One region of the Pseudogemmobacter blasticus genome, then DNA from elsewhere that is predicted to be linked to it. Evidence: riboswitches for the same ligand, from Rfam matches in the RefSeq annotation. Region 1 holds a riboswitch; each other region holds the start of a gene.

Region 1 (3,798 bases):
GGCGACGGTGGCCGCGATCGGCGCCTCGCAGAAGCTGACGGCCTCAATGACCGCACCGGATGGTAAAACGCTTGAGGTTGCCTTGTCGCCAGCGGGCTTCACCGATGCCTGGGCCAGACTGGCCCTGCCAGCCCCCTGAGATACCCCCCCCAAACACGGCAATCCGCGCGATGAGACGGGGGTCTTACCTGAAAGGGGCGGCATCCGGGGATGACGGTCAGCGACAAGGGCGATCAGACGGCCTTCGGCCAGTCAAGCCCGGTGCGCTGCATGACCCGTTCGCAATAGACCTGGATCTTCGGCGCGATGCAGGGTTCGCTGACAACCGCAAGGGTCCGCAACATCGGAAACAGAAGGATGTCGTCCAGAAACGGACCATCCCCGTCAGGCAGGATCGGCGCCAGAGTTTCAAAGCCTTGTTGCAGATCATCCACCAGCCGGCCGGTTTGCAGGCGCAGCGCCGCCATGGGCCCGTGGCGCGCCTCCTTGGCGGCGACGAAAGCCGCCCGGGCGGCAGGGGTCTGGAACTCAGGATAACGCGGATCGGCGGCGCGGGGCAGGACAAGTCCATAGATCGTGGATTTCCACGCCGTGATCCAGTCCACGACCTGCGGCCGGGGCGGCTGCCGGAACAGCCGTTCCCCACCCATTTCATCCAGTTTCCGAAGTATATCAAGGCTTTCCGACATGACCTCTGCCCCATCCTGCAGGATGGGCAGCATCTTGCGCCCGATCAGCCGCCTGGGCGTCTCTGCATCGTCATAGGGCACATGAACCAGGTCCAGCGGCCACCCCTTCATCCGCGCGCCCATGACGACACGGATGCAGTATGGGCAGTGCTCATAAAGATAGAGCCGCATCCCTTTGGCACCCGGTTCAGGCGTTCACATCAACCACGACCCGGCCCTGCACCTCTCCCTTCAGGATCGCCGCGCCAAGCGCCGGAAGATCCGACAGCGCGGCAGGCCGGATCATCCAGGCCAGCAGATCCAGCGGCAGATCGCGGGCAATCCGGGCCCAGGCGTCGATGCGGCGTTCGGTCGGGCACATCACGCTGTCGATCCCCAGAAGATTGACGCCGCGCAGAAGGAAGGGGATCACCGTCGCCGGAAGCGCCGGGCCGCCCGCAAGCCCGACCGCCGCGACAGAGGCGCAATAGCGCATCTGCCCCAGAACCCGCGCCAGCATCGCGCCGCCAACCGCATCCACGCAACCGGCCCAGGTTTCTGCTTCCAGCGGGCGCTTGACGGTTTCAGACAGGTCTGCACGCGGCACGATGCGCTGCGCCCCAAGCGCGGTCAGGTAACCGACCCCCACAAATGGGATGAGGTGATGCGGCTCAACCTGACATCCTGCTATCTGATGTCGCGTCTGGCCGTTCGCCAGATGCGGCATCACCAGCGCGGCGGGGCGCTGGTGCATGTGTCCAGCGTATCGGGGTTCCGGGGTTTGCCCCGGGCCCATGCCTATTGCGCGGCCAAGGCCGGGATGATCAACCTGTCCAACGCCATGAGCTGCGCCTATGTCGGAGAGGGCATCCGTTCAAACGTCGTGGCCCCCGGATATATCGCGACCGGCATGGTGGGCGGCCTGCTGGACGGTTTCAACGACCCCGCCACAGCGCAGGCCATGTCGCCGATGCGACGCCCCGGCAGGCCGGAGGAAATCGCGAATGCGTGCCTGTTCCTTGCTTCGGACGAGGCCAGCTATTGCAGCGGCTCGGTCCTGGTGGTGGATGGTGGCATGACGGCAACGCAGGGATAGCAGGCAGGGCGGCCGCAGGACAGGCCCGCGCGCGGTCGCCACTCTCGCAGGATCAGCCGCTTGCAGCCGGGCCGGATTGCGGCCAATTGCAGCGGCATCCGGGGCTGGCTTGACAACCTGAACGCAACGGGCGCATCACCGCCCGGCTGGTGCCTGTCTTCGTGACAGGTGAAAAGGGAATGTGTCCGTGGCCGCCAGGCCCAGAACACAGCCGCCCCCGCGACCGTGACCGGACAGGTCACCCACCGCCACTGGCCCGACCGGCCGGGAAGGCAGGGTACCGCCAGGGGTAAGCCCCCCTGAGATCCGCAAGCCGGGAGACCTGCCAGCGCCGAACGACGCTGACCGGACGGGGTGTTCCGGTGTCGGGTCTGGCCGTGGCTGCACCCGCCCTTCCACCTTGTCCCTGAACATGAGGGACGACATGCCGCCTGAAACTCTTTCGCCGGTTCCGGGACTTTGGCCATGACGGCTTGGCCCGGGGGGCTGGTGATCGCGGCCCCGAATTCGGGCGCAGGCAAGACAACCGTGACGCTGGGCCTGTTGCGGGCCTTGCGCGATCGGGGGCTTGTCGTGCAGCCCTTCAAGAACGGTCCCGATTACATCGACACCGCCTTTCACGGCCTGGCAGCCGGACGGCCGTCCTTCAACCTTGATTCCTGGGCGATGGACCAAAGCCTGATGGATGCGGTCCGGCATCAGGCCGATGGCGCCGATCTGGTGATCGCCGAAGGCTCTATGGGTCTTTACGACGGCACCTCGAAGCCCGGGCGCCGCGGCCGCGGCTCATCCGCCGAAATGGCCCGGATTTGCGGTTGGCCTGTAGTTCTGGCGCTGAACGTCGAAGGCCAGGCACAATCGGCAGCGGCGGTTGCGCTGGGGTTCGCCCGCCACCCCGATGCGCCGCCGCTGGCGGGCGTGATCCTGAACAACGTCGCCGGTGCCCGGCATGAGGTGATGGTCCGCGAAGAGATGGCGCGACTGGACATTCCCGTGCTGGCCGCCCTGCCCCGCCGCAGCGATCTCAGCCTGCCGGAACGTCACCTTGGCCTGGTGCAGGCAGACGAACATCCCCGGCTTGAGGCGCTGATCGCCCGGCTGGGGGCCTTCGTGCGTGACCATGCCGATCTGGCCGCGCTGATCGGTGCCGCCCGATCAGCCGGCCCGCCCCCGGCCGGGGCCTGGCCCCTGCCGCCGGCGCAGCGCATCGCGCTGGCGCGCGACGTGGCGTTCTCTTTCGTCTACCGCCATCTGCTGGAAGGCTGGCGCCGGGCGGGGGCCGAAGTGCTGCCGTTCTCGCCTCTCGACGATCAGGCCCCCGATCCCTCGGCCGATCTGGTCTGGTTGCCCGGAGGGTACCCCGAGTTGCACGCCGGGCGGCTGGCGGCGGCCGAAACCTTCCTGTCCGGCCTGCGCCGCCATGCGCAGACCAAACCCGTCCATGGCGAATGTGGCGGCTACATGGTTCTGGGCGAGGCGCTGGTGGATGCCTCGGGGACCAGTCACCGGATGGCGGGCCTTCTGGGGCTGGTTACCAGCTACCAGGTCCGCCGCCTGCACCTTGGCTACCGCCGCGCCACGCTGGTGGCCCCGATGCCGGGCCATGCCCCCGGCACCGCGCTGCGGGGGCATGAGTTCCACTATTCCTCGATCCTGGCCCAGCCCGACGCGCCGCTGGCACGGGCCACCGATGCCTCGGGAAACCCGGTGCAGGAAACCGGCAGCACGCGGGGCCATGTCTCGGGCAGCTTCTTCCACCTGATCGCCACCGAAGGCGCCGCCACATGACCGCCCCCCTGCCGCCCGACGATGCCCCGCCGCCGCTGCCCAAGATCGAGGTGCCCCTGCTGGACCCGCCGCCGCCGCGACGGGGCCGCGCGCTGATGATCCAGGGCACCAGTTCGGACGTGGGCAAAAGCCTGCTGGTGGCGGGCCTGTGCCGCGCCTATGCCCGGCGCGGGCTGAAGGTGGCGCCGTTCAAGGCGCAGAACATGTCGAACAACGCCGCCGTCACGGCCGACAGCGACCTGTCGC
Region 2 (3,798 bases), 250 kb from region 1:
TTTCCGGCGCGATGTCGGGATTGCCGACCCAGTTGTTGCGGCCCATGGCGCGTTCGGTGGCATCTGCCGTGCGGACCGAACGGGACAGGCCGACAAAGCCGGTCAGCCCGTCGCCGAAATCATGTTCGAACCGGATCAGCCCGCCCCAGTTGTCTTCGCGGCGGGCATCGTTGAAGGTGGTGCCGTAGTAGGTGGTGTAGAACCCGTTGGGCGCGGCCGCGGCATAGCCGGGCAGACCCGCCGCCGCCCCCGCGCTGGCCTTCACATGGTCATAGCGCAGACCCAGTTTCAGCGTGTTTGCGGCATCCAGTTCGGTTTCGGTTTCGGCATAAAGCCCGGTCTGTTCGATGGTGACATCGGGCCACATCAGGAAACGCGCATTGGCGGGGTTCGCGGCCTCGATCGCGGGGCGGGCGGCGGCCATACCGCCATAGAGGATGGCCATGCGGTTGTTCGACTGGTGGTCGATGCCGACCCTGGCGGTGGTGCTGCCAAAGGCAAGCTGCGCCTCGACCTTGCCGCCGCGCGTGTCGGAAGTGGTGGGAACGCGCATGAACATGCCCGTGGCGGGACGCAGCGAATAGTTGTCCATGACGTGATCGACTTCGGACAGGAAGACCTCGGCTTCGATCCGGCGCAGGGCGCCGGCGTCCAGATCCACCCCGCCGCGCAGGCGCCAGACCGAGGTATCGGTGGAGGGGCTGTCCATCCCGGCGCCGGCGAACAGCACGTCGCGCGCGGCGTCACGGTCATGGTCCAGCGCGATGTCGAAGCCCTGCCCCGCATAGCCGAAGGTCAGGCCGCCGCTGGTCTGTTCATAGGCGCTGCGCACGGTGCGGCCTGCGCCATCGGCGTAATCATCGGCATCCTTCGCCTCGACCGCGCCCTTGACGTAGAAGCCGTTGCCCAGCGTCCAGGTGAACCTGCCGCCCGCGCCCAGAGCATTGGCGTTTGATCCGGCGCTGGCGTGAGCCTCGCCGGTAAAGCCGCTGGCCGCGCTGGCGGGGGGCGCCTCGCGCTCCAGCCGGACGGTGCCGCCGGTGCCGCCGGGGCCGTTTGTCACGCTGGCATAGCCACGGGTTACCGTCACCCTGTCGGCGCGGGCAAAGGCCGCGGTCGAGGCGGGCGGATCCATGTGGTTGGGGCACCCGCCATAGGTGACGGCCCCGGCGTCGATGACGTTGATCTGGTTCGAGTTCAGCCCGCGGATCACGATATCAAGCCCGTGGCCGCCCATGCGGCTGCTGGCGATGCCGGGCAGCGTGGTCAGCACGGCGCCGCCGTCCAGATAGGACGGGGTGCCCAGGGTGGCGGGGTCGAAGACGGTGCCCGAGGCGGTGCTTTGCGGCCCCTTGATCGCGCTGCCGGCAATGTAGATCGGCGGCAGCAGGGTGGCGGGGTCTTCGGCCGTGCCCTGCGCAAGCGCGAGGCCCGAGATCGAGCAAAGCAGGATGGCGGTCGCGCCAAGGCGCGCCGGATTGGCGATGATCATGGTTTCTTTGTCCCTTGTTTCCGGGCGCGCGGTCAGCTTGCGCCGCGCGGCTTCCGTTGGTCTGGCTGAAGTGTGGTCAGGCAGTGATCCGGGTCGGGGGGCCGCGGATCAGGCGGGACAGGTCAAGCGGCTGCGGCACCCCGCGGGGCGCCGGCACGGGCAGCGACAGGCTGGCGACAAGACGCCCCGCCAGAACCGGCAGCGGGGGCGGATCGCCAAGCAGGGCGATGCCGGTCAGGCAGAAGGGGCAGCTTTGCGCGGGGTTGGCATCGGGCTTTTCGGTATCGCTGATCTCGCCGGTTTCAAGGTTCAGCAGGACCGTGCGCATACTGCCCTGCGAACAGAGCACGATTTCCAGCATCCCGTCGGCCAGACGGCCCGGCTGCAACGGGCGCAGCCCCAGCGACAGTTGCAGCGCAAGCAGCAGAACAAGGGCCGCCGTCAGCAGCCCCCGAAGGCGGGAGAAAAAACCCTTCACGACATTCATCAATACGAATGTTCGCACATCTGATGCCGGTGGACAATTTCCAGAATGTCGCAGGCGGTGGCCTTCAGCGGCCCCTTCGCCCGACAAGGCTTGCCGGGGACAGGGCGGCGGGGTCTTCGGTCAGGATGCGGCCGTGCTGAAGGCGGATCACCCGGTCAACCGCATCGGGAACCGGGGCGGTTTCGGGCAGCGCGCAGACGGCCGCCAGACCAAGGCGGCGCAGATGGTGCAGCAGCGCGGGCAGATGGCGGGCCTCGTCCGGGTCGGCGGGGCGATCCAGCACCACAAGCGCGGGGTCTTGCGCCAGGGCGCAGGCCAGGCGGGCAAGCTGCCGGTCGCCGGGGCGCAGCGTGCCGAAGCGGCGGCGGGCCAGCGGGGCAAGGTTCAGCCGCTCCAGCACCTCGGCCACGGCTTCGGCGTCGCGCCAGCCGGGGCGGCCGGTGGCGCGGCAGGCCTGCCGGCCAAGGGCGACAAGCTGGCGCAGGGTCAGGCCCGGATCGACCGGCGCTTGCAGCACGGCAGCCACGCTGCGCGCCGCCTCATGCGGCGGGATCAGCCAGAGGTCGCGCCCGTGCAGCAGGACGGCACCACGGGTTGGCGGCAGGGCGCGGCACAACAGCCGCAGCAGCACCGAGGTGCCCGCGCCGGGCGGCCCGGCCAGCCCCAGCACCTGCCCCGCCTGAACGGTGAAGCTGATGTCGGCAAGGGTCGGGCAGCCGCTGCGGGCAGCCCAGCCCACGCCGCGAAGCTGCAACAGGGCAGGCCGCGAAACGGGGCAGACAGGGGCCGCCGGGGGGCGGTGTCTTGGGTCGTCCATCGCAAGCTCCTTTCCGGGGCACCCCGCCCGGTGTGGTTGATCTGACGATGGCAGGTCTCCTGACTCGCGGGTCGTGGCTTCCCCCGCCTTCCCGGGCCCGCAATCGGGGGGCCCAGTGGCGATGGGGGTCGCTCGCCGCTTACAGTTGCGGGGGCAGTCACGGAATTGGCGCCGCCGGCACCGCACCGTGTTCCCTTTTCATCCGGTCAGCCCTTGCAGGCCGTCGGAACCATCCCGGACAGGGTGCCCCGGCAGGCCGTGGCGGGGCAAGCCCGGCTGCGACGCCTGTGGCGCCGCGCCCGACATGAGGCTGCGATGGCGTGACAGGATGCGGCGGTGCCCGGACCGGCGGTCAGGACAGCATCCGCGCCAGTTCGGCAATGTTGCGGGCGCCCATCTTGGCCAGCACGCGCGACCGATGCGCCTCGACCGTGCGCATCGAGATGCCAAGGTCATCGGCGATCTGCTTGTTCAGCCGGCCTTGCAGCATGAGGACCATCACCTCGACCTCGCGCGCCGACAGGCTGGCGCGGCGCTGTTCAAGGTTCAGCCGGTCGCGGGCGGCGGCCACGCGGTCGCGGCGCAGGGCGATGGCGCTGAGGGCAAGATCGACGATCTGGTTGTCGTTGAACGGCTTTTCCACGAAGTCGAAGGCGCCGGCCTTCAGGCTTTGCACCGCCAGCGGTACATCGGCGTGGCCGGTCAGGAAGATGACGGGCGGCAGCGCATCGACGCCGCCTTCCTGCGCCGACAGGGCATCCAGCACCTGCGGCCCCGACATCCCGTCCATCCGCACATCCAGGATCAGGCAGCCGCAACCGGGCTGCGGCCAGCCGGCCAGCAGCGCCTCGCCCGAGGGCCAGAGCCGGGTGGCGATGCCGCGCGATGCGAAGAGGAAGGCCAGCGCGTCACGCAGGGCTTCCTCGTCATCGACGATATGCACGGCAAGATCGGTGTCGGCGGTCATGGCGGCGGTCATGGCGTGGCCTCCTTTGCGGCTTC
Region 3 (3,798 bases), 970 kb from region 1:
GCCATCGCGCGGCGGGCGGTTGATCGTCACACCGTTCGCCATCAGATGCGCGCACATCGCATGGATGTCCTCCACCTCATAGGCCAGGTGGCCGAAATGCCGGCTGTCGCTTGGCAGAGCCTTGTCGCCGTCCCAGTTCCAGGTCAGTTCCACGGGGCACTCGGATTGGCCGGGCGGGGCCATGAAGACCAGCGTGAATCGGCCGCTTTCGTTGTCATAACGGCGCGCTTCCTCAAGCCCGAGCAGCCGGTAGAAGGCGATGGACGCCTCAAGGTCCAGCACCCGGACCATGGTGTGTAGGTATCTGATCTGCATCTGCCCTCCTTGCGCAGGCCGGTCTGGCCGCGGTCATCGGACAGGATAGCACGCGATCCCCCGAGCGCCACCCTGTCGCGCCACGCCGCCGCGGCACCTTGGCCGCACCGCCCTACTGCGGTTTCCGTAGGATGGCACACCATATATAGTGGCTCGCGACTCGTTTCCGATTTTCCCCGAAAGGCCCCGCCCATGCCGCTGACCCCCGACCAACGCGCCGAGATCGAAGCCGCCAGGGCCCATCCGCAACCCACGCTGCGCGCCGTCTCTCCGGGGATGGAGGCGCATCTCTACCGCGCGCATGAGGTGCTGGATCACGGCTTCATCCGGGTGATCGACTATATGGGCGACGATGCCGCCATCGTGCAGGCGGCGCGCGTCAGCTATGGCGCCGGGACAAAGCATGTGTCGAACGACGAAGGGCTGATCCGCTATCTGATGCGGCACTGGCATTCGACGCCCTTCGAGATGTGCGAGATCAAGCTGCATGTCAAACTGCCGGTCTTCGTGGCCCGCCAGTGGATCCGGCACCGCACCGCCAACGTCAACGAATACTCGGCCCGCTATTCGATCCTTGACCGCGAGTTCTACATTCCGGCGCCCGAACACCTGGCCGCGCAATCGACCGTGAACAACCAGGGCCGGGGCGAGGTTCTGTCGGGCGCCGAAGCCGCTCGCGTCCTGGAAACGCTGAAGCGCGACGCCGCCATCTGCTTTGACCACTACGAGGAAATGCTGTCGCAGGACGGCCAGCAGGGCCTTGCCCGCGAACTGGCGCGGATGAACCTGCCGATGAACACCTATACGCAGTGGTATTGGAAGACTGACCTGCACAACCTGTTCCACTTCCTGCGACTGCGGGCCGATGCCCATGCGCAATACGAAATCCAGATCTATGCCAAGGCGATTGCCGAGTGCGTCAAGGATTGGGTGCCGCTCGCCTATGCCGCCTTTGAAGATTACCGCATGGGCGGCACCACGCTTTCGGCCAAGGCGACGGCACTTCTGAAGCGCCGCCTGGCCGGCGAGGTGGTGGGACAGGAGGAGTCTGGCATGTCGAAAGGCGAATGGCGCGAGTTTGTCGAGGTCTGGGGCTAAACGCGCCTTCCTTGCGCGCCAGTGCATTGCCGTCTCAAAGGGGGCCTGATGATCCGCACCACCATCACGCTGGATGACGAGCTGGCCGCCGAGCTGGAGGCTTATGTCGCACGGTCGCCGGTGCAGAACCGGTCCGAGGCGATCCGCGACCTGATCCGGCGCGGGCTGGCGGTTGAACCGGCGGCGCGGCCCGATCAGGGCTGTTTCGCGGTGGTGTCCTGCGCAGTGGACCAGACGATGCCAGAGCTGGCAAAGCGCATCCGCGAAGGCCGGCTGGCGCGACATTCAGAGATACTGTTCCACACCAGTATTCCGATCAACCACGGGGAAACCGTGGATATATCCGTGCTGCGCGGCGACTTCGCCCGCGTGTCGGATTATGCGGCGCAACTGTTTCTGGAACGCGGGGTGCGGCATGGCGCGGCCGGGCTGATCCCGGTTGAGGAACATGTCGAGACCCATGCGCATGAGGGCGAGGAGCCGCACAGCCACACCCATCTGCGGGTACAGCAAAGCTTCTGACCGGGCTACCTTGACAGCTTGCGGACAGTGGCCTTTGATACCCCCGTTCCGGTGCCCCGCAAGGGGCGAAGAGGGAAGCCGGTGAAACCCCGGCGCTGCCCCCGCAACTGTGAGCGGCGAGTCCCTGCCAAGATGCCACGGGCGCCCTGCGCGCCGGGAAGGCTGGCAGACCGACGATGACCCGCAAGCCAGGAGACCTGCCGGAACCACGAACCGATGCCGGGCGGCGGGCCCGGAGACAGGATCTGTGCAGGGCCACGGCCTGTGCGCTTGTGATCTGTCTCCTGTTCTCCGCGTGGCATCAGGGCTTTGCGCCGAATCCGGCGCCGGGGCCGGCAAGGAAACGTCAGGCGAAGGGGCCAGCGATGCAGCCGAAGGACACGACCACGAATGAGGCCTTCAAGGGCTACACCAACACGGCCTGCCCGTTCCTGCCCTGCCATAAGGGCGTGAAAGGCGATTTCAATTGCCTGTTCTGCTACTGTCCGCTGATCGCCTATGAATGTCCGGGTTCCTACGCGACCTACACGGACCGGAACGGTCTGACACGCAAGGACTGCTCTGCCTGCACCCTGCCGCATGACGATTACCGCAAGTCGTGGAACTTCATCCAGCGCTGGCTGGAATATCCTGTGGTCTGGTCGGGCCTTCCGCAGACCGACCCGCCCACCCGCCGCCCCCGCCCGCCCGGGCATGAGGCTGAGGGACAGGACGATTGACGGCTGTCCTGCAAACGCAGCGCGGGGGAGCTTGCAAACTGCATCCGTTCCATCGCCCGCCTTTGCCCGCCGCAATCAGGCGGTAAGCCCCCCGGACATCCGGCCGCCCCTGACACACTCCAATCTGATCGCTCATTCCCCCGGCGCGTCGGGCTTGTCAGCCTGGCCGGGTCTGGGGCGCCGGGCCGCGCGTTCGCCGGCATGTCGCAACAGGGCTGCGAAGCGCCAGCCGCCGTGCGACAGCTTGCCAAAGGGCAGAAGCAGCGCAAACCCCAGCACGCTGCCCAGATGCAATGCCAGCATCAGGCCCATGACGGGGGTCTCGCGCAGGGCAAGAAGCAGCAGCCCGGAACCGGCGACGGCGGCAAGCTGGGCCCGGGCGAAACGGTCCTCGGCCAGCATACGGGCACTGGCCGGGGCCTGATCGGCCGACCGGCTGCGTCGCTCCAGCAGCGTGAGGCCGGCCAGCATCGCCAGACCACCGATCGCGCCCAGCAGAACCGGCAGGCTGACCACCGGGTAAGGTGCCACCTGGCCGCGGCTGTGCAACCAGGCCCCCGCCAGCGTGGCCAGAAAGGTCAGAGCAAACCCGTAGGCAACCAGGTGATGCGCAAGGCGCCGGATCAGGCTGACGCGGCCCTGCCGGTCTTCGCAGCCGGGGGCGCCGTGGCCAAGGTTGCGCAGGGTGGCGGCATCGGTCAGCGCCCTGACAAGTGTCGCCGGGCTGTGCCGCGTGGCCGGCCCGCCCGAGCGGCGCCAATGGCGCCAGACCCTTGCCACCAGCAGCACGCCCGCCCCGGCAAAGGCCAGCGCCGCGCCCGCCGCCATCACCGGATGGGGGATCACCCGGTAAAAGGCCCCCGACCCGGCTTGCGGCGCGAACAGCACCTGCGACGGCACCAGAAGCAAGGTGCCAAGCACGGGTGCGAACAGGCAGAACAGGAACAGCCAGACCGCGAAACGGGGGCCGGCAGGCCGCCGGGGCAAAGGTCCGGCATAGTCTTGCGCCCGCACCTCGGCCAGCGCGGCGGGGACGTTGATCGCCAGTTCATGCGGCAGGGTATATTGGCAATCGGCGTGACAGGACCGGCAATCGTGGCACAGATGGGCAAGATGGCGCAGATCGCCGTCCCGCAAGCCCTGC
Region 4 (3,798 bases), 960 kb from region 1:
CAACCTGCTGACAATTCCGGCATCGTCTTGTGGCGCGCGGGCATCAACCGGGACAAGGTGGCCATCGCCCGGCAAACCGGCGGCGGCAGCCCCGTGCGACAACAGCCAAAGCAGCGGTTCGCCCTGCTGGAACGGCGTGCCCCGATTGGCGATCACCGCCGCGCGCGGGCCAAGGTGGCGGGCCAGCTCGCCCCTGTTTGCGCCCGTACCGCCGCAGGCCAGCACCACGGCAGCGGCGGCAATCTGCACCGGCCCCTCGGGCGTGTCGGCAAGAATGTGCAACGGGGCGGCCGTTTGCGGCGACAGCGCGGCCGGATCTAGGGCGCGGACCCGCCAGCCGGTGCGAATATCCACCCCCAGGGCGACAGCACGGCGGACCAGCGCATTGACCAAGGCCTGCCCGCCCCCGCGCAGAAAGACGGTTCGGCGGGAATAGGGCAGATTGCCGTCGGCCCAGGGTTCGAAAGCCACCCCCTGCGCCAGAAGCCAGGGCCCCAGGTCGCCCGCGCCTTCCGCCAGACGCTCTGCAAGGTCTGGATCAGGCGCAGCCTTGCGCCGAAGATCCGCCAGAAAGGCCGCGGCGGGGTAACTGTCGCGCTGGAAGGGCGTTTCGGTAGGGTTGACCAGACGCAGGTTGCGGCAATGGCGGGCGTTGCCGCCCAACAGCTCGCGCGGCGCGGCATCCACCAGCATCACGGCGGCCCCGGCCTCACGCGCATCGATGGCGGCGCAAAGCCCGGCGAACCCGCCACCGATGACCAGAACCCTGTTGCCGCCGTCCGCCACCACTCCCCCCCGTCTCTTCGCGGGCAAACGGTTTCACGGATGCGTCCGATCCTCAAGGGCACCCCTATTCGCAACCTGCGGCGGAAAGGCGGTTGACATGCCGCGGCGGTTATGGCCGGTAAAGGGCATCATCGGTCCCTTGCCGGGCATCATCGCGCGGCGAGGGGGAGAGAGGGAATACGGTGCGGCCCGCAGGGGCCAATTCCGTGGCTGCCCCCGCAACTGTAAGCGGAGAGCGACGCCGAACACGCCACTGGGCCAACCGCCCGGGAAGGCCGGCCGAGCCAAGACCCGCGAGCCAGGAGACCTGCCGGCGAGGCATGGTGAAGAGCGATCTTCGCCTGCAATCAACCGGACGCCGGGGTGTGCGTCTGGCTCGCAGAGCCGGAACAACGCCCTGCGTGCCTTTCATCCCGAACGTCCTTTCTGGATTCCGTCTTCTGACGGCACAAGAGAGGAACGACCATGACCCTTCGCCCTGCCGCGCTGATCGCCGCGGCCTGCCTGTTGCCCTTGCCCGCCGCAGCGCATTTCCAACTGATCCATGTTGAAAACCCCATCATCGAAGGCCCCGGCGATGTGCCGTTGCGGCTGATCTTTTGGCACCCTTTCGAGAACGGCCATGTGATGGACATGGGCCAACCGCTGGCCTTCTACAGCGTGAACAAGGGCAAGAAGACCGACCTGATGGATCGGCTGAAGCCGATCACCTTTACCGGCGTTGAAAATGCGGCGGCCGCCTATGAGGCCAGCGTGCCGGTAACAAAGGCCGGCGATTATGTGCTGGTGGTTGAACCCGCCCCCTATCTGGAACCCAGCGAGGATGTCTTCATCCAGCAACTGACCAAGGTCTATCTGAACCATGCCGAACTGCCGACCGACTGGATGGAACCGCAGGGTCTGGCGACCGAGATCCTGCCGCTGAACAAGCCCTACAACATCATTGCAGGCTCTACCTTCAGCGGGCAGGTGCTGGCCGAAGGCAAGCCGGTGCCCGGCGTCGAGATCGAGGTCGAGTTCATGGCCGCAGAGCCGGACCTTGCCACCAATACGGCGAAATCGGCCGTTGCCGGGCCAATGCCGGGCGGGTCGGTCGTGGTGGTTTCCGATGCCGACGGAACCTTCACCTTTGGCATTCCCAAGGCCGGCTGGTGGGGCTTTGCGGCGCTGGGGTCCGGCCCGGCCAAGGAACATGAAGGCAAGGAACTGAGTCAGGATGCCGTGATCTGGGTGCGCGCCTGGGATCTGGAGTAAGCCATGCACATCGTTGATGGCGCGCTGTCCAACCCCGTGGTGATCGGGGGCGCCGTGATCGCGGCCGGGGGCATTGCCCTTGGCCTGCGGGCGCTGACGGTTGAAAAGATACCCACCGCCGGCGTGTTGTCGGCGGCGTTCTTCGTGGCCTCGCTGGTGCATGTCCCGATCGGCCCCTCATCGGTGCACCTCATCCTGAACGGTCTGGCCGGGGTCATCCTGGGCTGGGCCGCGTTTCCGGCGCTGTTCGTGGGCTTGCTGTTGCAGGCGGTGTTCTTCGGCTTTGGCGGGGTCACGGTGCTGGGGGTCAACACCGTGAACATCGCCCTGCCGGCGGTGCTGGTCGGCATGGCCTGCGGCCCGTTCATCCGCCGCGGAACCGCCCTGACCGCCACGGTCTGGGCCGGCATCGGCGGCGCACTGGCGATTGCGCTGACAACGCTGTTCGTCGCGCTTTCGCTGATGCTGAGCGGCGAACAGTTCCTGCCCGCCGCCAGGCTGGTGTTCTTTGCCCACATCCCGGTGATGGCCATCGAAGGCGTGCTCACGGCTGCCGCGGTATCGCTGGCCCGCAAGGTGAAACCCGAACTCTTCCATGCTCTTGAGGTGGCACGATGAAACAGGCCGGATCTCTTGCAACGGCGGCCCTTTGCCTGATGCTGGCGCCCTGGCCCGCCCTGGCGCACAAGGTGATTGCCTCGGTCTATCCTGCAGGCCGCGCGATCGAGGGCGAAATCGGGTTTTCCAACGGCGATATGGCGGCGAACAGCAAGGTCACCGTAACCGACCCGGCCGGCCGCCCCTTGGGCGAAACCACAACGGACGAGGGCGGTGTTTTCCTGTTCACCCCGACCGAACCCGTGGACCATGTGTTCCGCGCCGATCTGGGGGCAGGCCATGTGGCCGAGGTGACCATGAGCGCAGCCGATGTGGGCGGCATCCTGGGCAAGGCCACCCCGGCGGCAGCCACCGCCGCCCCGGACGCCGTCCCTGCCCCGGCCGCCGCGTCCCCCGGTGGGGCCGCCGCCAACGGACCCGCGCTGGATGAAGCCGCCATGGCCCGGATCGTGCGAGACGAGATGCGCCCCCTGCGACAGGAGATCGCCGCCTACAAGGAGAAGAACGATCTGCAATCCATCCTGGGTGGCATCGGTTACATCGCCGGGCTGTTCGGGATCGGCTTCTATGTCGCGGCGCGCCGCCGCCCCATGGCGCGCTGACCGTGGCGCATCTGCTTGGCCTTGGCGAAACGGGCGCGGTGGGGCTATCGCCCCGCCCTTCGCCGCTTGTCCGGCGGCTGGACCCGCGCGGGCGTATTCTGGCGGCGCTGGCCTTCGCGGTGGTGGTCACGGGGCTGTCCAGCCTGACAGCACTGGTGGCGGCGCTGGCGGCGGCACTGGCCCTGCTGGCGGTATCCGGCCTGCCTGTGGCAACCACCCTGAAACGCATGATGCTGATGGACGGGTTCATTGTCTTCATGCTCGTGCTGCTTCCGTTCTCGACGCCGGGCACGGCGCTTCTGGTGGTGCCCGGCGGCTTTGTCGCCAGTGCGGAAGGGCTGCGGCTGGCGGTCGAAATTGCGCTGACCGCCAATGCGGTGATCCTGGCGCTGATGGTGCTGGTCGGCACGATGGAGCCGGTGGTGCTGGGACATGCGCTGGCGCGGCTGCGGGTGCCGGAACGGCTGGTGCATCTGCTGCTGTTCACGGTGCGCTACATCGAAGTGTTGCGCGACGAATACAGCCGGTCGCGACAGGC

Evidence for each region. A riboswitch is a leader RNA that binds a small molecule or an ion and turns the genes downstream of it on or off. The one in region 1 is predicted to bind cobalamin.
Region 2: linked by a shared signal. The riboswitch ahead of B6K69_RS13590 (ATP-binding cassette domain-containing protein) and the one ahead of B6K69_RS12315 (cobyrinate a,c-diamide synthase) in region 1 are both predicted to bind cobalamin.
Region 3: linked by a shared signal. The riboswitch ahead of B6K69_RS17040 (cysteine-rich small domain-containing protein) and the one ahead of B6K69_RS12315 (cobyrinate a,c-diamide synthase) in region 1 are both predicted to bind cobalamin.
Region 4: linked by a shared signal. The riboswitch ahead of B6K69_RS17030 (DUF4198 domain-containing protein) and the one ahead of B6K69_RS12315 (cobyrinate a,c-diamide synthase) in region 1 are both predicted to bind cobalamin.

What each region holds. Positions count from the first base shown of each region.
Region 1 is NZ_CP020470.1:2,532,707-2,536,504, reverse strand. Features, by position in the region: gene B6K69_RS12335 (invasion associated locus B family protein) at 1-139, shown strand, start outside; gene grxB (glutaredoxin 2) at 234-860, opposite strand; partial or broken gene B6K69_RS12325 (MDR/zinc-dependent alcohol dehydrogenase-like family protein) at 877-1,305, opposite strand; gene B6K69_RS12320 (SDR family NAD(P)-dependent oxidoreductase) at 1,333-1,764, shown strand; cobalamin riboswitch at 1,910-2,094, shown strand; gene B6K69_RS12315 (cobyrinate a,c-diamide synthase) at 2,230-3,552, shown strand; gene B6K69_RS12310 (cobyric acid synthase) at 3,549-3,798, shown strand, end outside.
Region 2 is NZ_CP020470.1:2,785,183-2,788,980, reverse strand. Features, by position in the region: gene B6K69_RS13600 (TonB-dependent receptor domain-containing protein) at 1-1,492, opposite strand, end outside; gene B6K69_RS13595 (DUF2946 family protein) at 1,569-1,970, opposite strand; gene B6K69_RS13590 (ATP-binding cassette domain-containing protein) at 2,044-2,796, opposite strand; cobalamin riboswitch at 2,829-3,044, opposite strand; gene B6K69_RS13585 (response regulator transcription factor) at 3,149-3,775, opposite strand; gene B6K69_RS13580 (two-component system sensor histidine kinase NtrB) at 3,772-3,798, opposite strand, start outside.
Region 3 is NZ_CP020470.1:3,501,425-3,505,222, reverse strand. Features, by position in the region: gene B6K69_RS17055 (VOC family protein) at 1-315, opposite strand, end outside; gene thyX (FAD-dependent thymidylate synthase) at 508-1,413, shown strand; gene nikR (nickel-responsive transcriptional regulator NikR) at 1,462-1,935, shown strand; cobalamin riboswitch at 1,968-2,154, shown strand; gene B6K69_RS17040 (cysteine-rich small domain-containing protein) at 2,301-2,654, shown strand; gene tcuA (FAD-dependent tricarballylate dehydrogenase TcuA) at 2,787-3,798, opposite strand, start outside.
Region 4 is NZ_CP020470.1:3,496,881-3,500,678, reverse strand. Features, by position in the region: gene tcuA (FAD-dependent tricarballylate dehydrogenase TcuA) at 1-786, opposite strand, end outside; cobalamin riboswitch at 902-1,115, shown strand; gene B6K69_RS17030 (DUF4198 domain-containing protein) at 1,252-2,040, shown strand; gene cbiM (cobalt transporter CbiM) at 2,044-2,658, shown strand; gene B6K69_RS17020 (Ig-like domain-containing protein) at 2,655-3,260, shown strand; gene cbiQ (cobalt ECF transporter T component CbiQ) at 3,263-3,798, shown strand, end outside.